Regions from separate parts of the Brachybacterium sp. GCM10030252 genome, predicted to be linked through region 2. Evidence: riboswitches for the same ligand, from Rfam matches in the RefSeq annotation. Region 2 holds a riboswitch; the other holds the start of a gene.

Region 1 (11,290 bases), on a different contig from region 2:
CGTCCCGGAGTCCGGCGGCACGAATCGCCGTTCCCGCGGGGCCGTGAGCACGAAGGCGGCGGCAGCGGCGGCCGAGAGCAGCGCGACGGCGCTCATCCCGGCCCTCCAGGTCAGCGCATCGGCGATCGGAGTGGCGACCACGCGTCCCAGGAGCCCGCCGACGGTGGTTCCCGCCACGAACCAGCCCGCCGCGATCGCCCGGGCCTGCTCGTCCACCTCCTCGGAGAGGTACGCCATGGCCAGCGCCGGGATACCGCCCAGAGCCGCACCTTCCAGCAGCCGCAGCACCAGGACCAGCTCGTAGCTGGGTGCCCACGCCGCGACCAGCGCCAGCGTCGTGGCCGCGGACACCGCGAGGACCATCGCCCGCAGCCTCCCGATCCGGTCTCCCGCGAAGGACCAGGGCACCACGGCCAGAGCGAGGCCGCCGGTCGCGGCCGAGACCGTCAGCGCCGCCTGTTCGGGGCCGACGCCGAGATCCGCGGAGATCAGCTGCAGCATTCCCTGCGGGGAGTAGAGCTGGGCGAAGGTGGCGATGCCCGCGCACACCAGAGCCACGAGCATGCGCCGGTACGCGGGGCTGCCGACCGGGTGTCCGGGCCGGTGCTCGTCGAGCATCACACCACGCCCCTCACAGCAGATCCATCGGGCGGCGTCCCTCAGCGGACGACGCGGACCGGGTTCGACATATGCCCACTCTAAGCAGGCGCCCGCCGAGGATCCGGGCCGCTCGTCCTGCTGGTTGCACCTGTCCGGTCGGCGCATCCAGCGCTGCCGGTCCGGGGAGTCGGCCCCGTAGACTCGGGGCATCATGCGTCTGCTCTTCGCCGGCACCCCCGAGGCCGCCCTTCCCTCCCTGCGCACCCTGCTCGACTCGCACCACGACGTCGTCGGGGTACTCACCCGAGCCGACGCCCCCGCGGGGCGCGGCCGCAAGCTCACTCCCAGTCCTGTGAAGTCCCTCGCCCTCGAGGCCGGGGTACCGGTGCTGACCCCTGCGACGCTCCGCGACGAGGACACCCAGCAGCAGATCCGCGAGCTCGCGCCCGACGCCGCCCCCGTGGTGGCCTACGGGAACCTGGTCCCGCCGGCAGCACTGTCCATCCCTGCCCACGGCTGGCTGAACCTCCACTTCTCCCTGCTCCCGGCCTGGCGCGGCGCCGCCCCGGCCCAGCGTGCCGTTCTGGCCGGGCAGCGCGAGACCGGTATGAGCGTCTTCCGCCTCGAGCAGGGCCTCGATACCGGCGACGTCATCGCCACCGCGCGGACCTCGATCGGCGAGTACGAGACCTCTGGAGAGCTGCTGGCCCGGATGGCCGAGGAGGGAGCCGATCTGCTGCTGTCCGCGCTGGATGCCCTCGAAGCCGGCACCGCGACCCTCACCCCGCAGGACGACTCGCTGGCCACGCATGCCGCGAAGCTGACCACGGCCGAGGCCCGGATCGACTGGACCCGCCCGGCCGACGAGGTCAGTGCCCATATCCGCGGCATGAGCCCGCACCCGGGAGCCTGGACGGTCCTGGCCGGATCCCGCCTGAAGGTTCTCGGTCTGGAAGCGCCGCCCGAGCACCCGCCCGTGCCGCCGGGACGGATCGAGACCACCCGCCGCCAGGTGCTCGTGGGCACCGGCACGGACGTCGTCGCCCTGGCGACGGTCGCTCCGGCAGGGAAGCGGCCGATGCGGGCAGCGGACTGGGCCCGCGGCGCGGCCCTCGGCGAGGGCAGCAGCGCCGCCTTCGCACACGATCTGGACGACGACGAGGAGCAGGCATGAACGACCAGCGCCGCAGACGGGGGGACGCCGGTCGCGACGACCGCAGCCGTGATGGTCGTGGCCGAGACGCTCGTGCCCGCGACAGCGGTGGCCGCGATGACCGGGCCCGCCGGGAGGAGGGGCGCGGGACGGCCCCCTCCGGCGGTCGCGACGCGAAGGGGCGGGAGCGCTCGGGTTCCCGCGGCCAGGGCGGCCCCCGCCGTGGCTGGTCCTCCTCACGGCCCTCCGAGCGCGGTCGCCGCGCCACCGGTTCTCGGCAGGTGGCCTACGAAGGGCTGCGCCTGGTCCGCGAGGAGGACTCGTACGCGAACCTCGTCCTTCCGCGCCTGCTGCGCAGCAATCGGCTCTCCGGTCGCGATGCCGCCTTCACCACCGAGCTCTTCTACGGCTCCCTGCGCGCCCAGGGTCGCCTGGACGCGATCCTCGCCGCCTGCATCGACCGCCCGCTGGACGACGTCGACCCGGCACTGCTGGACGTGCTGCGCCTGGGCGCCTATCAGCTGCTGGACATGACCGTCGCCCCGCATGCCGCCACCTCCGAGACCGTGGCACTGGCCCGCTCGGAGGTGGGCGCCGGCGCCGCGAGCTTCGTCAACGCGATCCTGCGCCGGGTGGGGGAGAAGCCCCTGGAGGAGTGGATCGCCGAGGTCGCTCCAGCTCGCGAGCGTGACCTGACCGGTCATCTCGCCATGGTCCACTCCCACCCCCGTTGGGTGGTGCGGGCGCTCACCGACGCCCTCGCGGGCAACGGTCGCGACCGGTCCGAGATCGATGAGCTGCTGGCCGCCCAGAACGCCGCTCCGGCAGTGTCCCTGGTCATGCGCCCCGGCCTCATCGATCTCGACGAGCTCATCGACCACGGCGCGAGCGCCGGCGAGCTCAGCATCTTCGCCGCCTCCTGGCCGTCCGGGGACCCCGGCGGCATCGACCCGGTCAAGCAGGGCCGGGTCGCCGTCCAGGACGAGGGCAGCCAGCTCGCAGCGCTCGCCCTCGCCCTCGGTGCGGACGATCTCGTCCGTGCGGACGATGCCCACTGGCTGGACCTGTGCGCGGGCCCCGGAGGAAAGACGGCCCTGCTGGGCGGGCTGACCATCGACCACGATGCCGACCTGCTCGCGGTCGAGGTCCAGCCCCACCGCACCGAACTCGTCGACCGCTCCATCGCGCCCCTGCAGGAGGCCGGCTGCGAGATCACCACCCGCACCGCCGACGGCACCGAGATCGGTGCGGAACTGCCCGGGCACTTCTCCCGGGTCCTGGTCGACGTGCCGTGCTCGGGTCTGGGCGCCCTGCGCCGCCGCCCCGAGTCCCGCTGGCGCCGCACGCCCGGGGACATCGGCCACCTCGGCGTGCTCCAGCGCGACCTGCTGACCTCCGCGCTGGACGCCACCGCGCCCGGAGGCGTCGTCGCCTACGTGACGTGCTCCCCGCACCTCGCCGAGACCCGACTCGTGGTCACCGACGTCCTCTCCCGACGTGAGGATGTCGAGCAGCTCGATGCCCGAGACGCCGTGCGCGCCGCGATCCAACCGGCCAAGGCCCACGAGGTGGACCTCGGGGAGGGGCCCGCCGTGCAGCTCTGGCCCCACGTGCACGGCACCGACGCCATGTACATCTCCCTGCTGCGCAAGCACCCGATCCCCCTCGCGGAAGGAACCTCGCCCTCATGAACTCCCCGTACTCGACCGATGGCCAGTACATCCACCCCAGCATCCTCAACGCGGACCTGATGAGCATCGGCACCGAGCTGGACAAGATCGCCAGCGCCGACAGCGTCCACGTGGACGTGATGGACAACCACTTCGTGCCCAACCTGACCTTCGGCCCCAGCGTCGTCGAGCAGATCGTGGGACGCAGCGACATCCCCGTGGACGCTCACCTGATGATCGAGGACGCCGACCGCCAGGCCCCCGCCTTCGCCGAGGCCGGCGCGGACTCGGTCACCTTCCACCTCGAGGCCGCCAAGGCGCCGATCAAGCTCGCCCGCGAACTGCGCCGCAAGAACACCGCCGTCGGCGTGGCGCTGCGCCCGGCCACCGCGGTGGAACCGCTGCTGGACGTCATCGGCGAGTTCGACATGCTGCTGATCATGACCGTCGAACCCGGATTCGGCGGGCAGAGCTTCCTGGAGACGATGCTGCCCAAGATCCGCCGCGCCCGCGGCGCGATCAGCGAGGCCAACCTCGAGGTGTCCATCCAGGTCGACGGCGGGGTCAGCCGCGAGACCATCGAACGCTGCGCCGAGGCAGGAGCGAACGTGTTCGTCGCCGGCTCCGCGATCTACAAGGCCCAGGACGCCGCCGAGGAGATCACGGCCCTGCGGGAGCTGGCGCGAGGCCACGGGGGTCACTGAACCTCGCACGCCGCTCACCGGGGCTCGTGAAGTCCGTGCCATAGGAGCCCGAGCGATCGGGGGGGGGCTCAGCCCCCGAATCGTCGGGGTTGACCGGTGCCCGCTGCCCCGGCGGGAGGGCGTTCGCCACACTCGGCCACGGGCCCGCCGGTCACGACGCGAGGCGGCTAGCATTGTCCCGTCACGACCAGTGACGTGCTCCGGGGTCGGTGAAAGTCCGAGCCGGCGGTGACAGTCCGCGACCCGCTTCGGCGGTGGAGCCGGTGGAATTCCGGCACCGACAGTACAGCCTGGATGAGAGGCGCACGTCCTGCATGTCGCCGGCGCGCCCTGGCGCCTCCCGGCGGCCTGCCGGAACCCCTTTTCCCCCCGGAGCCACTGCATCGGCGGAGAAAGGACCGGCATGGATCTTCTGCAGTGGCTCTTCGACGCGCGACTCGAGTTCGCGGGCGGTCAGTTCATCCTCTGGCGCGAGGTTCTCGGCAACCTCTTCGGCCTGCTCAGCGCGCTCGGCGGCATGCGCCGCAAGGTCTGGGCCTGGCCCATCGGCATCGCCGGCAACGCGCTGCTGCTGACGGTGTTCCTGGGCTCCCTGTTCGGCAGCGCCGGGACCGTGGATCTGCTCGGCCAGGCAGGCCGCCAGGTGATGTTCATCGCCACCAGCATCTACGGCTGGGTCCGCTGGCAGCAGGCTCGGCACGAGGGCGGCACCGCCGTCGAGCCCGAGTGGGCCTCCTGGCGGACCCGCATCCTCCTGCTCGTCGCCATGGTCGGCGGCACCGCCGGGCTCACCCCGATCTTTCGCGCCCTGGGCTCCTACGAGCCCGTCTGGGCCGACGCGTGGATCTTCGTGGGCAGCCTCCTGGCCACCTTCGGGATGGCCAAGGGCTGGGTCGAGTTCTGGCTGATCTGGGTGGCCGTCGACATCGTCGGCGTCCCCCTGCTGGTCAGTGCGGGCTACTACGCCAGCGCCCTGATGTACCTCTTCTACGGCGTGTTCACGCTGACGGGGTTCTTCGTCTGGTGGCGGGTGCGCAACCGGCGCGAGCACGACGAACGGGTCACCGTCGAGACAGCCCACCTGGATCCGACGGTCCGCCAGGAATGAGCGCGCTGCGCGCGAGTCCCCGTACCGTGGACCCCGGGTCGTGCGACGAACGACGCGGCCGCTCAGCGACGAACAGGAGTACCCATTGAACCTCTTCCGCAATCCGTTCGTGGTCGTCCTTCTGTTCATCGCACTGGTGGGACTGGTCATCGCTGCGACCCTGACGGGTCTGCTCGTGTGGTGGCTGACGCATGGCCGCAGTCGAGCCCCGGAGCAGGACGCGGCCACGGAGCATCCGCCCCCGGATCCCACCGCGAGCACCCGGTGAGATCGCCTGTCCATGAGTCGTCGACATCCGGTCGACGGCCGGGCACGCAGCCTCCCCGTCATGACGCGTAAGCTACGCCCCGTGAAGGATTTCGAGGCGTTGTTCGCCGAGCTCACCGAGAAGGCCCGCACCCGACCCGAAGGGTCGGGCACCGTCCGCGAACTGGACTCGGGGGTCCATGGGATCGGCAAGAAGATCGTCGAGGAAGCGGCCGAGGTATGGATGGCCTGCGAGCATGAGACCCATGACGACGCGGCCACGGAGATCAGCCAGCTGATCTACCACCTGCAGGTGATGATGGTCGCCAAGGGCATCACCCTCGAGGACGTCTACGGCCGGCTCTGATCCGAGATCCGACGGCGAGACCGTCGGGCCCGGCGGTCGCCGGGTCCCACGCAACTCGCCCGCACGTCAGCATCGCCCCTCTCCACCCCTGACCACCATCCGTCCCCGTTCCGTGCGCCGCCCCGCGGCGGCGAAGGAGTATCCGTGCTGCGCATCGCTGTTCCCAACAAGGGCGCCCTGTCAGAGCCCGCCGCTGATCTGCTGCAGGAGGCCGGCTACCGCCGCCGCGGCATGGCCAAGGAGCTCGTCGTCCTCGACGAGGACAACGACGTCGAGCTGTTCCATCTGCGCCCCCGGGACATCGCGGTCTACGTCGGCTCCGGCACCGTGGACGTCGGCATCACCGGCCAGGACATGCTGCTGGATTCCCGCACTCCCGCGCAGGAGATCCTGCCGCTCGGCTTCGCCGGCTCCACGTTCCGCTTCGCGGCCCCGATCGGGACGCGCGAGGACGTGGCGAGCCTGGAGGGCGCCCGGATCGCCACCAGCTACGAGAACCTCGTCGGCGACTACCTGGCCGAACGGGGCATCAACGCCGAGGTGGTCCACCTCGACGGAGCCGTCGAGTCCTCGATCCGTCTGGGCGTGGCCGATGTGATCGCCGACGTCGTCGAGACCGGCACGACGCTGCGTCAGGCAGGGCTCGAACCCTTCGGAGAACCGATCATGACCAGTCAGGCGGTCCTGTTCTCCCGGCCCGGGATGGAGCTGGAGGAGACCGCGGCCCACTCCCTCGAGGTCCTCGAGCGCCGCATCCGCGGAGTGCTGGTGGCCCGAGAGCACGTGATGCTGGACTACGACATCCCCACCGCCCTGATGGAGCAGGCCGTACAGATCACCCCCGGCTTCCAATCGCCGACGGTCTCCCCGCTGCACGGGGGAGAGTGGCACGCCGTGCGGGCGATGGTCGAGCGCAAGGCCGCCCACCGGATGATGGACGACCTCTACGACGTCGGCGCCCGGGCGATCCTGGTCACGGCGATCCAGGCCTGCCGTATCTGAGAACCATGGATCCGAGGGAGCCGGAGCATCCCATCGGCCGGGAGCCGGCGACCGTCGTGATCCGGCCGCGGATGGTGCGTATCGCCGGGTACATCACGGGAGTGGTCGTGCTCGGCGGGACAGTGGCAGGTGCGGTCGTCATCCCCGGTCTCCTGCTCGGTGGCCGCCTCGGCCTGGTGGCCGTGGGCGTGCTGATCCTCCTCTTCTGCCACCTCGAGGCGTCGGTGCGGCTGATCGCCGGGCCGGACTCCCTCGAGGTGCGCAACGTCTTCCGGGCACGCACGCTGGACTGGGCCGAGATCCTCGCCATCAGGTTCCCGGTGGGGGATCCGTGGGCGCACCTCGATCTGGCCGACGGCACGACTCTGGCGCTGAACGCGATCCAGCGCTACGACGGTGAGCGCGGCATCGCGGCAGCCCGGCGGCTGCGCGACCTGGTGCGCGAACGTGGAGAGGCCCCCGACGTCGGCTGAGTGCGCCACGTCTGCGGAACCGGTCCGGGAGCCCCGGTCCGGCAGACCCCGGTTCGGAAGACCCCGGTTCGGACGGCCCCGGTGGGAGCGGCTCGGATTCCGGTGCCGTCCGCACAGCGTCCCGGCATCCGCTCCCTCGGGCTAGGGGATCAGCGAGGCGGCGCAGCGCCCTGCCATCGCCGCATAGCGGAAGGCCTCGGGGTCCTCGGCGAGCGAGCGGCCCATCGTCGACAGCCGCACCGGGACGTCCTCGAGAGCGTCCCGCAGACCTCGTGCATCGACCTCGGCGAGCTGGTGCTCGATGCCTCTGGCGCGAGCAGGCTCCATGATCGACGTTTTCACCTGTTCGCGAACCGACGCATGAAAACCGTTGTACTTGTGATACTTGCGCTCGAGCAGCGGCAGATGCACCGGGGTCAGCGTCGCCCGGCCGTACACGGTGGAGGAGTGGTGGGAGAGTCCCCGATGACGACGACGAGGGTCGGCTCCGGAGACCCGCAGCGTGGCGACGGGGGTGCCGCCCAGCACGGCGGTCGCGTGCAGCGCCTCGGCGGACTGGATCCCGGAGAAGCCCCACCCGGTGCCGGTACCGAGATTCCCGGGACCCTGGACCGCGATCACCACGTCGGCCGCGACCACGTGCCGCGCTCCGAGCAGCGCCGAATGCACCGTGACGGCCTCGAGGTCGCCCCCGAAGGACTGGCCCGTACTGATCACCGCCGCGAGCAGCCCGGCCTCGCGGAGCCTTGCCGCGGCGCGCGAGTACGCCGCCGGCAGGGCGGCCCCGTCGGTGTGGACGTACGCGATGCGCGCCGAGTGCCGCTGGGCACGGATTCCGGCGAGGATCGCGGGCAGGGACGAGTGCAGGTCCGCCACCACCACGGGCATGCCCTCGATGTCCTGCGCCGCCCGGATCGTCTCGTAGTGCTCGCTGTCCGGATCGTCGATCGCATCGACCATGGTCTGCGTCGGTGTGTACCGGGCCTTGATCATGTGCCCGGCCGGTTCCGCCGATGTCGGCAGCACGTCGAGGCGCGCCACCACCAGGGCATCTCCGCCGGTTCCGAGCTCACGACGGAGCGCATTGGTGTTCAGCAGTACGCGTTCTCCCCGCGCGGGAGTTCCGGTCAGCTCCGGATAGGCGATCGCCTCGACCGTCTCACCGCCTGCGGGCTCATCATCCTCGCCGTCGAGCTCGACGTGCAGCCGTTCGACCCCGTGCCAGGACGTTCGGACCCCGGTCACCGTTCCTCGTTCCCAACGCAGCATGGGCCCAGCTTAGGGCCGCGCGCGCCAGGGGACGGTTAGTCTGTGCAGGTGGCTGCCAAGAGTGTGGAAAGAATGCTCAACGTGATCATGACGATCGGCTCCCGCCGGCGCATCGATCGCGCGAAGCTGTTCGCCGTCATCCCCGATTACGCCCAGGCCCCGTCGGAGCAGGCCGCCGAGCGCATGTTCGAGCGCGACAAGGCGGCGATCCTCGACCTCGGTCTGCCGCTGGTGACCGACCGTGACCTGTTCGACGAGAACACCGTCTACTACCGGATCGACGCCGCGGAGTCCGGAGCCGTCCTCGACCTCACCACCGAGGAGTACACGGTGCTGCTGGCCGCGAGCCGTGCCTGGGACGATGCCGCCGCCGGCGGAGCCGCGCGCCGGGTCCGCTCCAAGCTGCTCAGCCTCGGACACGACGCGGACCCCGATCTGCTGCGACGCACCCCGCGCGGCGCAGTGGAGTCGCTCCCGGTGCTCACACCGCTGTTGGAGGCCGTGACCTCGGCCCGCTCGGTGCGATTCGTCTATCGCGGCACACATGGTGCCCCGGCAGAGCGCACCGTCGAGCCATGGGTGGTGGGTGTCCACGATGGCCACTGGTATGTCCACGGCTGGGATCTCGACCGCGCCGCCCCGCGGGTGTTCCGTGCCTCCCGCATCGAGTCCTTCCCGGCGCAGGGCGCCCCGGCCACGCAGCCCCGGCCCGAGCACACGGACCTCTCCAGCGTGCTCGAGAAGATGCACGACAGTGACGATCAGTCCGTCGCCGTGCTGGACGCGGCCCCGTACAAGGCCCTCGACCTCCGTGACCGTGCCGGAGCGGCCCTGGACGAGGAGCGCGTCGAGCTGCCCTCCCTGCCCCGCCCGGCGGCGCGCAGGCTGGTCCTCGGCGATGTGCGCTGGGTCGAGCTGGTCGAGCCCAGCGCCTGGCGCCGCGAACTGGGCGAAGTCCTCTCGGCCATCGCCGAGACGCATTCGGGTGAGCCCGATACGGCGGCCGTCGACGCCGCGACCGTGCGGCCCGCTCCGCGCATCCGGACCACTCCGACCGGGAACGATCTGCTCTCCCGGCTGATCTCCGAGGCGTCCTATGTGATGTCCCGCGGGGAGGCCGACCTCGGTGAGCTCGCCGATGCCCTCGGCATCACGGAGAAGCAGCTGGTCACCGATCTGCAGGTGCTGTTCGTCTGCGGCGACATGGGCACCGGCTGGGAGGACCTCATCGAGGCGGAGTGGGAGCACGGCACCGTCCGCGTCCGCAACGCGGAGCCGCTGCGCCGCGCTCTGCGCCTCAGCGCCGTCGAGGTCACGGCACTGCTGGCAGGCCTCGCCGCCCTCGAACCGTCGGCCGGGCAGGCGGAGAGCATCGTCGCCGGCGCCCGCCGGAAGCTGCTCGCCGGCCTCGGGGAGGTGCCCGACGCCGGGGCTATCGACGCCGACGGGACCGCGCGCGGCTCCGAGGCGCCGCCGACCCGCGCCGAACTGGCCGACGCCGCCGCGTCCGACGAGATGGCCTCGCGCACCGCCGACCGGGCGGAGACGGTGCTCGCCGCCGTCCACCACGCGCTGCGCGCGGACGAGGACTCCCAGGAGAGCCGCCTGACCATCCGCTATTCCTCGGCCGACCGCGCGGGGACCAGCGTGCGGCGCGTCCGACCGCTGCGGATCGAGACCGACGGTGCCCGCTCCTATCTGCTCGCCGAGTGCGAGCTCGCCGGCGGGGAGCGCCGATTCCGTCTGGACCGCATCGTGGAGGTCCTGCCGGACGGGACCCCGCCGCTGCGTGCCGAACCGAGCACCGGCCCTGCGCTCGAGGGGCGCGTGGACGGGGAGGTCTGGGTGCGCCTGGACCCACCGGGACGCTGGGTGGCCGAGTCGTTCGATGCCGCCGAGCTGCGCGACGGACAGGACGACGTCACCTTCGCCCGCCTGGACCGCCCGGTCCGGGCCGCGCTGGTCGACGCCGTCCTCGAATCCGCCGGCGCGGTGGAGGTCCTCTCGCCACGTGATCTGAGAGACACGATCGTGACCGTGGCGCAGGCCGCAGCCGGCCGCCACCACGAGCCGCAGCCGCTAGTCTGAGATGACCCGCCGCGCGGTGGGCCGGGCCGCCCCGGAGCGGCTCGTCGAGTGCCCAGTCCGCTGTGGGATGATGGGTGCGCCCGTGCGACATCGCGGCGCAGTTGAAAGGGAATTCCATGAACCTATTTCGCAATCCCTGGGCGATCATCCTGCTGGTCGTGCTGGTGATCCTTCTGTTCGGTGCCAACAAGCTGCCCGGACTGGCACGCAACATGGGCAAGTCCATGCGCATCTTCAAGAGCGAGGTGGAGGAGCTGCGCGGGGACGAGCGCGGCAAGGCCGAGGATGAGGACGAGGACGAGGTCGTCGACCGCCGCACCGCCTCCTCCCGGGCCGATCGCGAGCGCGAGGAGCGCCGTCCGCGCGAGGACCGCGAGTACGATCCGCGCGACGAGGCCGAGCGCGCCGATCGCGAGCCCGTCCGCGCACGTGAGGACGACGACTCCTACCGTCGCGACTGAGCACCTCGTCGCTGAACGACGTTGACGGGTCCGGGCGAGTGATCGCCCGGACCCAGAATGCTGGGAGGAAGCAGACCCGTGGCGAGTGATACGCAGGGACGTGGGCGGACGGCGGCGCGGCGGTCCAAGGATCCCGAAGGACGGATGTC
Region 2 (11,290 bases):
CCCTTGAGCGCGCCGTGCACGCGCAGGGCGTCCATGCCGTACTGCGAGCACACCGGGTCGTACCGGCAGGCGGGCGGCGTGTACGGGGAGATGCCGACCTGGTAGGCACGCACCAGCAGTGCGAGAACCCGGCGCGGGAGCCGCAGCACCGCCCGCAGCGCGCCGTGCGAGGCGTTGCCCCGGTTGCGCCCTCGAGCCCGGTTGGCCTGGTGCATCGTCATCGCGCCGCCTCCCGACGACGCTCGAGCTTGCGCGCGGCCGAGCCCAGCGCGGCGACGACGTCGGCCTCGAGCGCGGCGAAGGGCTGCTGCTCGATGCCCGGCAGCGCCCGCATCACCGCCGCCGATCCGGGAGGCAAGCGGTCGAGGTGGGCACGGGCGATCTCCCGCAGCCGGCGGGTGACCCGGTTCCGCACGACGGCGTTGCCGATCTTCTTGGACACGACGAATCCCACGCGGGGTGCGTCCCCCTCCTGCGAGAGCAGGCTGAGGTGCACGACCACGTGGGATCGGGCGCTGCGCACGCCACCCCGGGTGACGGCGCGGAATTCGTCGCCGGTGCGGAGCCGGTGACTAGACCAGTTCACAGAGCCATGGTGCTGCGGGTCCGGTCACGGCGGCCCTCCGCCTCACGCGGAGAGGTCGGCGCGGCCCTTGGCGCGGCGGGCGTTCAGGATGGCGCGGCCGGCGCGGGTGCGCATGCGGGCGCGGAAGCCGTGCTTCTTGGCACGACGGCGGATGTTCGGCTGGAACGTGCGCTTGCTCATCGGTTCTCCTCGATCGTGGGCACGAACATGCCCCTCGCGGTGGTCTGAGGTCTGCTGCGACCGGTCTGCCCGGGCGCACCCGCCGTGACGGGGCGGCTGCCGAGAGACCGAACGACACCGCCGGAACCGGAGGCCGCATGGGGGCGGCCCGGGACCGTGTCGGGGACGGCGCGCAGCGCTGACTGCACGATGTTAGGCGCGGCGGACCGGGGGGTCAACGGCTGAGACGCCGTGACCGCCGGTTGTGGCCGGATTCTCACTGCGAGCGCCGGCTCACGCCACCGCGGGCCGAGACCGACCCGGCAGCCGGGAGAGAGACCTCACGGGTGAGCTGTCCACAGCCGGGATCCACAATACAGGGGCTACTGTGGAAAACTACCCGGACCGCTGATCGCCCCTATGGAGAACCTGATGCCTGACGCGAACGTCGACGCGATCTGGGAACGCACCCTGCAGACACTGCGCCGTGACGACACCGTGTCCCAGCGCGTGATCGCCCTGCTGACCCTGTCCCGTCTGATGGCCGTGGTGGCGGACACCGCCCTGCTCGCGGCGCCGTCGACCTCGGCGAAAGAGCTGTTCGAGCACCGGATCGCCGGGTCCCTCAAGGCTGCTCTCAGCGAGGCCACCGGCCGCGACATCCGCTTCGCCGTGACCGTCGACGAGTCGCTGCTGCTCGAGGAGGACACCGACGAGCCCGCGCCCTCGGCCGACGCGACCTCGGCTTCTACCGCCTCCGGTGCACATCCTGTGGACGGAGATGTGGACACGTCCCTGCCGGATGTCCACCAGTTCCACAGCGGTGACGACACCAGCGGCCCCTTCCGGCGCGACGAGGGATCCGTGCTGCCCTCGGGGGACCAGACCGGTCGCCCCGCGCTTCCCAGCAGCGCCTCGGCGGGCTCCGCCGGCACCGATTCCGACGCCGACCCGTTCTCCCCCCGGTTCTCCTCGACCCGCTTCACGTCGACGGGGTCCTACACCGGCAGCGCGGCCGATGATCCCAGCGCCTACGCGGGACTCTCAGCGCTGACCGGGTCCTCGGCGCCGTCCCCGGGCCCGGCCCCGCGTCGCCCGTCGGCGCCGGCCGCCGGCGAGCCCACGCTCGGCGAGGATTCGCGCCTGAACGGCAAGTACACCTTCGAGACGTTCGTCATCGGGTCCTCGAACCGCTTCGCACAGGCCGCCGCCTCGGCGGTCTCGGAGACCCCGGCAAAGGCGTACAACCCGCTGTTCATCTACGGCGGCTCCGGCCTGGGCAAGACCCACCTGCTGCACGCCGTCGGCCACTACGCCCAGAGCCTGTACCCGGACATCGTGGTGCGCTACGTGAACTCCGAGGAGTTCACCAACGACTTCATCAACTCCGTGCAGTCCGGCCAGTTCGGCAAGGCCCAGGAGTTCCAGCGCCGCTACCGCGACATCGACATCCTGCTCATCGACGACATCCAGTTCCTCCAGCGTGCCCCGGAGACGATGGAAGCCTTCTTCCACACGTTCAACACGCTGTACAACACCGACAAGCAGATCGTGATCACCTCCGATCTGCCGCCGAAGGAGCTCGGAGGCTTCGAGAACCGCATGCGGTCACGGTTCGAGATGGGGCTGATGACCGACGTGCAGCCGCCCGACCTCGAGACCCGCATCGCGATCCTCCGCAAGAAGGTCGCCCAGGAGAACACCGGCGAGGTCCCGCACGAGGTGCTCGAGTACATCGCCTCGCACATCGCCACCAACATCCGCGAGCTGGAGGGGGCTCTGATCCGCGTCCAGGCGCTGCACTCGCTCTCGCGGCAGCCGATGGACGTCACGCTCGCCGAGAGCGTGCTGAAGGATCTGCTCTCCCACGACGACGGCGCCCAGATCACGGCGTCGACGATCATCGCCCAGACCGCGACCTACTTCGGCCTCTCGGTCGACGAGATCGTCGGCACCGGCCGCTCCCGCCGGCTGGTCTCGGCCCGGCAGATCGGCATGTACCTGTGCCGCGAGCTGACGGACATGCCGCTGATCCGCATCGGGGAGGAGTTCGGCGGGCGGGACCACACCACCGTCATGCACGCGAACAAGAAGATCAGCGAGCTGATGAAGGAACGCCGGGCGATCTTCAACCAGGTCACAGAGCTGACTGCGCGTATCAAGAGCTCCAGCTCCTCGACCCGGGCGTGAGGCTCGCGGGGCCTGTGGTCCCGAGAAACCGACGGCGCTGGGGACGATGCTGTGGACAGTGACCGGCCCCTGACGGGTGTCTGAAGAACATTCCTGGTCAGCGCCAGCTTCTCCCCAATTGTGGACAACTCTGTGGACGGTGTGGAGTGATCGGCATCTGCGCAGGAGCCGATGTGAACGGCTGAATGACAAAAATGCCGTGCACGCAAGGGTGCATGCACAACCGATGCACGTTGCGATGACGCCGATCCCCGGCTGGTCCACGTGACCGTCATACGGGCTCACCTGCGACGATGGTGGTTGTCCACGAAGTACACAGCCGTGAAGAAGAGGACTGTAGTTCTTTGCTCGACGGGGATGTGGATGCGCGGGTGTCGGAAGCGCCGACGACGGGGCCGATGACGCGGTGGCCCATGACAGGTGATCGACGCGCGATGGCGGGACGGCTGTCAAGGATCCTGGACGGTGTGTCGGCGAGAGGTCCGCGAAACCGATACGCTGTGCTCCGTTCGATCAAGTTCTGGCATTCGACCACTGCGAAGGAGTGGCAACGGTGAAGTTCCACCTCGACCGCGGCGTCCTCGGCGACGCCGTCTCCTGGGCCACCCGAACCCTCCCCGTCCGGCCGGCGATGCCGATCCTGCAGGGCGTGCGCATCGTCGCCGATGCCAGCGGCGAACTGCAGCTGTCCACGTTCGACTACGAGGTCAGCGCCCAGATCCGACTCGATGCCGAGGTCGAGCAGCCCGGCGAGGTCCTGGTCCAGGGCCGGATGCTCTCCGACATCGTCCGGGCACTGCCGAACAAGGACGTCTCCATCGCGCTCGAGGGCACCAAGCTCCAGGTCCGCTGCGGCAGCGCCCGCTTCGCCCTGGCCACGCTCCCGGTCGAGGAGTACCCGCAGCTGCCGTCGATGCCGCCCGTGGCCGGGTCCGTCGCGGCCGACGTGTTCTCCGAGGCCATCAGCCAGGTCACCGTCGCCGCCTCGAAGGACGACACCCTCCCGCTGCTGACCGGCGTGAAGGTCGAGATCACCGGCGAGACCATGACCCTGATGGCCACCGACCGCTACCGCCTGGCGATGCGCGAGCTCACCTGGACGCCCACCACGCCCGGCGCCGAGCAGACCGCCCTGGTGCGCGGCCGCACCCTCCACGAGGTCGCCCGCTCGATGTCCACCGGCGGCAGCGTCGACATCGCTCTGGCCGAGGACGCCTCGGCGAACCTCATCGGGTTCGAGGCCGGCGGCCGCCGCACGACCTCGACGCTGGTCGACGGCGAGTACCCCCCGGTGCGTCGGCTCTTCCCCGAGACCACCGCGATCACCGCGGTCGTCGCCACCGGCCCCCTGATGGAGGCCGTCAAGCGCGTCTCCCTGGTCGCCGAGCGCAACACCCCCGTGCGACTGTCCTTCACCGAGGGCCAGGTCGCCCTCGAGGCCGGCGCCGGTGACGACGCCCAGGCCAGCGAAGTCCTCGAGGCGCACCTCGAGGGCGAGGATCTCGTCGTCGGCTTCAATTCCGGGTTCCTGCTCGACGGGCTCGGCGCCCTCGGCGCGGAGTTCGCGCGGCTCGTGTTCACCGACTCCATCAAGCCCTCGGTCATGAGCGGTCAGGACTCCCTCGAAGGGACTCCCGACACCTCGTACAAGTACCTGATCATGCCGATGCGGATCTGAGGGCGGGAGTGGTCTCTCCGTGCAGCTGACCGCTCTCGACCTCACGGACTACCGCTCCTACCCGCGGCTCACCCTGCCGGTGCATCCGGGCATCACGGTGATGGTCGGCCAGAACGGCCAGGGCAAGACGAACATCGTCGAAGCCGTGTGGTACCTGGCGACCCTCTCCAGCCACCGCGTGCCGCACGACGCGGCACTGGTGCGCCGCGGGGAATCGACCGCGATCATCCGCGCCACCTTCCAGCGTGCCGGTCGCCCGCTGCAGGTCGACCTCGAGATCACCCCGGGCAGGGCGAACCGCGCCCGGCTGCAGGGCCAGAACGTCTCCCGCCTGCGCGACCTGCTCGGCGAGGTGCGGGCCGTGCTCTTCGCGCCCGAGGACCTGGGCCTGGTCAAGGCCGATCCCGAGGGCCGGCGACGCTTCCTGGACGAGCTGCTGTTCGTCATCGCCCCCCGCTACGCCTCGGTCAAGGCCGACTACGACCGTGTGCTCAAGCAGCGCAGCAACCTGCTCAAGCAGATGCGTTCCCTGCGCCGCGGCAGCAGCGCCAATCCCGTCGGCGGCCTGGACCCATCCGAGACGGCCGCCTCCACCCTCGAGGTGTGGGACCAGCAGCTCGCCCGCCTCGGCGCGGATCTGCTGCGCGCCCGGCTCCACCTGGTCAACCGCCTCCGCCCCCACCTGGGCTACTCCTACCTGCGGGTCGCCACGGACGAAGGCGCCGAAGAGGCCCTCGACCTCCCGCCCGACCAGCGTGGGGACGTCGATTCCCCGGCCGACGTCGCCTACCGCTCCACCGCACTGGACGAGCTCGGGGCCGCGCCGGGACAGCTGCCCAGCACCCGCGAGATCCACGACGTGCTGCTGGATCTGCTCGCCCGCCGCCATGACGAGGAGATCGACCGCGGCGTCACGCTCAGCGGGCCGCATCGCGACGACCTCGAGATCCGGCTGCACGACTTCCCCGCCAAGGGCTATGCCAGCCACGGCGAGTCCTGGTCCCTGGCCCTCGCCCTGCGACTGGCCTCCTACGATCTGCTGCGGCTCGAGGAGGGCGACCTCGGGGACGGTGAACCGATCCTCATCCTCGACGACGTCTTCAGCGAGCTCGACACCCGCCGCCGCGACCGCTTGGGGCGGATCGTCACCCACGCGTCGCAGGTGCTGATCACCACCGCGAACGACAGTGACATCCCCGCGTCCCTGGACGGCGAGATCCACGTCGTCGACGTCAGCCTGGGAGCGGCCGTGCCCCGCGAGGACGGGAGCCGGCCATGACCCCGCGTCCCGGCGGCGACCCAGGCAGCGACGGTCCCTCCCGGCCGCGCCTCGCCAATCCCTACGACCTCTCCACCTGGACCGGTCGCACCGACGGCGCGCGTCCCGGCCCCTCAGCCGGACAGGCACTGCCGGCTCCACCGGAGGAGTCGGGCCGCGGCTCACGGGCGACGGCCCCGAGCGGGTCGGCCCGGTCGCGCCGCGAGGGCAGCACCGGCCCGGACGCGGCCTTCGGGGCGGGCGCCCCTGGTGGTCCCGGCGACGGTGACGGCACGGTGGGCGCGGACGAGACCGAGGAGCTGTACGACCCGCCGGACCTCGCCGCCGTGGCCGACCCCTTCGAACTGGCCCGCCGCACGGTCAACCGCTCGCGGGCCGCGGCGCGGGACCGGGGCCTGTTCCCCATCTCGGCGAAGACCCAGGCACGAGATGTGCGCGACCGATCCGGCAGCGCGCCCGGCTACTCGGGCTCCCGGCCGGACCCCCGGGACCCCCAGAGCATCGAGACCGTGCTGCGCAAAGTGCTGGGGAACCTGGGCTGGAACGCGGGGATGAGCGCCGGGCGCGTGCTGGAGGAATGGGACGACATCGTGGGCGAACGGATCAGCACCCACTGCCGCCCCGTCAGCTTCGAGGACGGCGTGCTCGTGGTCAGCGCCTCCTCCTCCGCCTGGGCATCCCAGCTGCGGATGCTCTCACCCCAGCTGATCACGACCATCGAGGAGCACATCGGCGCCCACGTGATCTCCGAGCTGCGGGTCACGGGCCCGGCCGCGGCCGAGCGCAGCTGGAAGAAGGGCCGGCGCACTGTCACCTGGCGCGGACCCCGCGACACCTACGGGTGATACGCGCCTCGGCCCCGCCACGGCGGGCCACCGACTGCTAGCGTGGGCTCCGACGAGCTGGAAAGCTCGCGTGCACTGGGGTCGGTGAAATTCCGAGCCGGCGGTGACAGTCCGCGACCCGATGGCCTTCGGCCCTCGGTTGACCAGGTGGAACTCCTGGACCGACGGTCAGAGTCCGGATGGGAAGCGCACGCGACGTCGTCCTCCGGACGGCCCTGGCCGCGCACTCTCCGTGCGCTGGCAGCGGCACCCCGGAGTGACGCCGCCTCCGTGACCCCTCCCTCACTCCGGACCGCGAGCGACGCGGACCGGAGGAGAGAGCATGCTGAACACGCATGAGCGCGACGCCCTGCGCCGCGCCTTGGAGATCGCGGCGGATCCTGGCGTCCCCCTCGGCCCCAATCCCCGCGTCGGCTGCGTCCTGCTGACCCCGGACGGCACGGTCCTCGCCGAAGGCCACCACCGCGGGGCCGGCACGGCCCACGCCGAAGCCGACGCCCTCGCCGGCGCTCGCCGTGAGGGAAGGGGATCGCCGGCCGGGGCGACGGCCGTCGTCACGCTCGAGCCCTGCACCCACGTCGGCCGCACCGATCCGTGCGCGGACGCGCTGATCGCCGCCGGCATCGCCCGGGTCGTCATCGCCCGCCGGGATCCGAACCCCGTGGCCGCCGGCGGGATCGAGACGCTGCGCGCCGCAGGGATCGAGGTCGAGGACGAGGTCCCGGAGGATCTCGCGGCGCGGGCGGCCGCCCTGAACCGCGGCTGGGAGCACGGCCTGCGGCACGGCCGCCCCCTGGTCACCGCGAAGATCGCCCTCACCCTGGACGGCAAGGCTGCCGCGGCCGACGGCAGCAGCCGCTGGATCACCGGCGAGACCGCCCGGCAGGAGGTCCACCGCCTCCGCGCCACCTGCGACACCGTGCTGATCGGTACCGGCACCGCGCGCGCGGACCATCCGACCCTCACCGCCCGCCGGGGCGACGGCACGCTCCTGCCCCGGCAGCCGCACCGGGCCGTCATGGGCACCAGCGACCACCCGCCGCTGCCGGCCCTGGACGGAGCCGGCCCCGAGATCCCGCTGCGCACCCGGGATCCCTCCAGCGCCCTCACCGATCTTTTCGAGCGCGGGCAACGCCACGTGCTGCTCGAGGGCGGGCCCACTCTCACCGCCGCCTTCCTCGCCGCCGGCACGGTCGACGAACTCATCGTCCACCTCGCCCCGACCCTGCTCGGCGCCGGCCCCGCCGGGATCGGTGACCTCGGCATCACCACGATCGCCGACCGCCTCGACCTCGACCTCGTCACCACCGAGCCACTGACCTCACCCGACGGGCGCACCGACCTCCAGCTGACCCTGCGCCCCCGCACCACCCGACCCTGACCCGAAGGGAACCCACCATGTTCACAGGCCTCATCGAGGAGCTGGGGACGGTCGACGCCGTCATCCCGCCCGACCAGTCCCATCCCGACCAGCCCCGGCCCGACGGGACCGGGCCCGACCACGGCACCGTCCGGCTGCGGATCCGCTCGCCCCACGTCCTCGAGGACGTCGCCCTCGGCGACTCGATCGCCGTCAGCGGCTGCTGCCTGACCGTCGCGGACATCGACGGCGAGATCTGGACCGCCGACGTCATCCCCACCACCCTCGCCGCCACCACCCTCGCGGGTCTCAGCGCCGGCGACCGCGTGAACCTCGAGCGCTCGCTGCGCGCCGACGGGCGCCTGGGCGGGCACATCGTCCAGGGCCACGTCGACGGGGTCGGCGAGATCCTGGGCCGCGAGGAGGGCGAGGGCGGGACGCTGCTGCGCCTGAGCACCCCGGGCCTGGATCGCTACCTCGTGGAGAAGGGCTCGCTCACCGTGGACGGGGTGAGCCTCACCGTCGCCGCGCTCGAGGACGGCCTGGTCACCATCGGGCTGATCCCCGAGACCCTCGAGCGCACCACGCTTGGCCTGCGCCGCGTGGGCGACCGGGTCAACCTGGAGGTCGACGTGCTCGCGAAGTACGTCGAGAAGCTGACCGCCGGCGCACTGGCCGGAGCGGAGACCGGACGATGAGCACGCTGCGACTGGACCCGATACCCCGCGCGATCGACGACATCGCAGCCGGCCGGCCCGTGATCGTGATCGACGACGAGGACCGCGAGAACGAGGGCGACCTGATCCTCGCCGCGAGCGCCGTGACCCCGGAGCTGCTGGCCTTCGCCGTGCGGTACTCCAGCGGTCTGCTCTGCGCGCCCGTGAACGCCGCCCGGGCCGACGCCCTCGAGCTGCCGCTGATGGTCGCCTCCAACGCCGATCCGCTGCGCACCGCGTACACGGTCAGCGTCGACGCCCACGAGGGCGTCACCACCGGCATCAGCGCCGCCGACCGGGCCCGCACCCTGCAGGTGCTGGCCTCCCCGCGGTCCGGCCCCGGCGATCTGATCCGACCGGGACACGTCTTCCCCCTGCGAGCCCGCGACGGCGGCGTGCTCGAGCGGCGCGGCCACACCGAGGCCGCGGTGGACCTCACGCGCCTGGCGGGACTGCCGGACGTCGGGATGATCGTCGAACTCGTCCACGACGACGGCAGCATGATGCGCGGGCCCGCCCTGCGCGAGTTCGCCGATGAGCACGGTCTGGCCATGATCTCCATCGAGGCCCTCGTCGAGCACCGGCGGACCCACGACGCTCCGGCGTTCGCGGAGTCTCCGGAGCTGCCGGCCGCTCCCGTCCCGCAGGCGAGGCACGAGCCGCTGGAGGTCACGGCGCCGGTGGAGCTGCCGACGAGATACGGCCGGTTCCGTGCGCTCGCCGTCCGCGAGGGCTCGGCAGAGCACCTGGTCCTCGTGCGCGGCGAGGTCACCACGCCCGGGCCGGTGCTGACGCGGGTCCACTCCGAGTGCGTCACCGGGGACATCCTGGGCAGCCGGCGCTGCGACTGCGGTCCCCAGCTCGAGGAGTCGCTCGCCCGCATCGATGCCGCCGGTCGGGGGGTGCTGATCCTGCTCCGCGGCCATGAGGGCCGCGGCATCGGGCTGCTGGAGAAGCTGCGCGCCTATGCGCTCCAGGAGCACGGCCGCGACACCGTCGACGCCAACCTCGATCTCGGCCTCCCCGTCGACTCCCGATCCTTCACGATCGTCCCGCAGATCCTCGACCACCTCGGCGTCGGCGCGATCGAGCTGCTCACCCAGAACCCGGCGAAGGCCGACGCGCTGCGCGCCGGAGGCGTCGAGGTCACGGGCACGGTGGACCTCACCACCCACGCCACCCCCGAGAACCTCGCGTACCTGACCACCAAGCGCGACCGGCTGGGCCATCACCTCGTCGGCCTGCCACCGATCACCTCCGCCGGCCTCCCCCGCGAGGCCGGCACCGCACCGAACGGAGAGAGACCATGAGCGGATCCGGAAGCCCCACCGCGGAGATCCCCCACCTGCCCGGCGCCCGCGTCGCCCTCGTCGCGGCCTCCTGGCACGACCAGGTGATGGACGGTCTGATCGCCGGCGCCCTGCGCGCCTGCGCCGAGGCTCAGCTGCCCGATCCGGCCGTGCTCCGCGTCCCCGGCAGCATGGAGCTGGCCGTGGTCGCGGACCGCCTGGCCCGCACCCACGACGTCGTCGTCGCCCTCGGCGTCGTCATCCGCGGCGGGACCCCGCACTTCGACTACGTCTGCCGGGCGGCGACCGACGGACTCTCCCGGGTCAGCCTCGACCACGGGATCCCTGTGGGCTTCGGCCTCCTGACCTGCGATGATGAGCAGCAGGCGCTGGATCGTGCGGGTCTGCCCGGATCCGGTGAGGACAAGGGATACGAGGCCGCCTCGGCGGCTCTGGTCACGGCCGGAGTGCTCGGGAGGATCCCGTCGGCCGCTGGCGGGAGGAGCTGAGTAGCCGCGGGGACCGGCCGGCGCGGACGCATCGGATCCTCAGATTCGCCTGTGCCGCGCCCGGACCCCGGGCGACGTACCGGTCCCCGTCGGCCGGTCCGTCGGCGCCTTGCAGAGCCCTTCGCGCGACGCGTGGCACCGATTCTGCGTCACGTTGTCCACACGACGGAGTGGCGTAGTAGGTCCAGACGGCGTTTTCCGGTAGAATCGAGCAGGTTCGGCCGACGTCCTCCGACGTCCTCGTGGACTCATGCCGTCGGCTCGGCCGCTGTGGCCTACGGGTCCCCGTACGCGCGTGCGCGCGCGGGAGCTCCGTGGGCCGCCTGTGTGCTGAGCCGGACCCATGGGCCGCGGCGCACTGCCGAACTCCCCTCGGCGCACTCCGGGCCGAGGGACCCAGGACTGCGAGGAGCCACACCAGGTGAGCGACAGCGACCGACCCATGCCCGACCAGGACGCGCCCCAGAGCATCCCGGACCCGTCGTCCGGAACCAGCGAGGAGACCGCCGCCGCCCCGGTGCCCGGGTCCGCCGGCGAACGGGCCGCCCACGCTCCCGAGCACTACGAGGCCTCGGACATCACCGTCCTCGAGGGCCTCGAGGCGGTCCGCAAGCGCCCGGGCATGTACATCGGCTCCACCGGTGAGCGGGGCCTGCACCACATGGTCCAGGAGATCGTC

The links. Region 2 has a riboswitch for FMN ahead of ribD (bifunctional diaminohydroxyphosphoribosylaminopyrimidine deaminase/5-amino-6-(5-phosphoribosylamino)uracil reductase RibD). Riboswitches for the same ligand answer to the same signal wherever they lie in the genome.
Region 1: another riboswitch for FMN. It lies ahead of pnuC (nicotinamide riboside transporter PnuC); the one in region 2 lies ahead of ribD (bifunctional diaminohydroxyphosphoribosylaminopyrimidine deaminase/5-amino-6-(5-phosphoribosylamino)uracil reductase RibD).

Annotation. Positions count from the first base shown of each region.
Region 1 is NZ_JBHTDM010000004.1:341,074-352,363, forward strand. Features, by position in the region: gene ACFQRJ_RS03270 (MFS transporter) at 1-618, opposite strand, end outside; gene fmt (methionyl-tRNA formyltransferase) at 812-1,774, shown strand; gene ACFQRJ_RS03280 (RsmB/NOP family class I SAM-dependent RNA methyltransferase) at 1,771-3,444, shown strand; gene rpe (ribulose-phosphate 3-epimerase) at 3,441-4,127, shown strand; FMN riboswitch at 4,320-4,437, shown strand; gene pnuC (nicotinamide riboside transporter PnuC) at 4,531-5,235, shown strand; gene ACFQRJ_RS03295 (hypothetical protein) at 5,276-5,503, shown strand; gene ACFQRJ_RS03300 (phosphoribosyl-ATP diphosphatase) at 5,585-5,848, shown strand; gene hisG (ATP phosphoribosyltransferase) at 5,993-6,850, shown strand; gene ACFQRJ_RS03310 (PH domain-containing protein) at 6,856-7,323, shown strand; gene ACFQRJ_RS03315 (DUF3866 family protein) at 7,465-8,592, opposite strand; gene ACFQRJ_RS03320 (WYL domain-containing protein) at 8,641-10,680, shown strand; gene tatA (Sec-independent protein translocase subunit TatA) at 10,797-11,141, shown strand; gene tatC (twin-arginine translocase subunit TatC) at 11,286-11,290, shown strand, end outside.
Region 2 is NZ_JBHTDM010000006.1:170,940-182,229, forward strand. Features, by position in the region: gene yidD (membrane protein insertion efficiency factor YidD) at 1-221, opposite strand, end outside; gene rnpA (ribonuclease P protein component) at 218-586, opposite strand; gene rpmH (50S ribosomal protein L34) at 629-766, opposite strand; gene dnaA (chromosomal replication initiator protein DnaA) at 1,178-2,935, shown strand; gene dnaN (DNA polymerase III subunit beta) at 3,489-4,613, shown strand; gene recF (DNA replication/repair protein RecF) at 4,633-5,892, shown strand; gene ACFQRJ_RS05620 (DUF721 domain-containing protein) at 5,889-6,737, shown strand; FMN riboswitch at 6,804-6,933, shown strand; gene ribD (bifunctional diaminohydroxyphosphoribosylaminopyrimidine deaminase/5-amino-6-(5-phosphoribosylamino)uracil reductase RibD) at 7,060-8,118, shown strand; gene ACFQRJ_RS05630 (riboflavin synthase) at 8,136-8,795, shown strand; gene ribB (3,4-dihydroxy-2-butanone-4-phosphate synthase) at 8,792-10,123, shown strand; gene ribH (6,7-dimethyl-8-ribityllumazine synthase) at 10,120-10,611, shown strand; gene gyrB (DNA topoisomerase (ATP-hydrolyzing) subunit B) at 11,054-11,290, shown strand, end outside.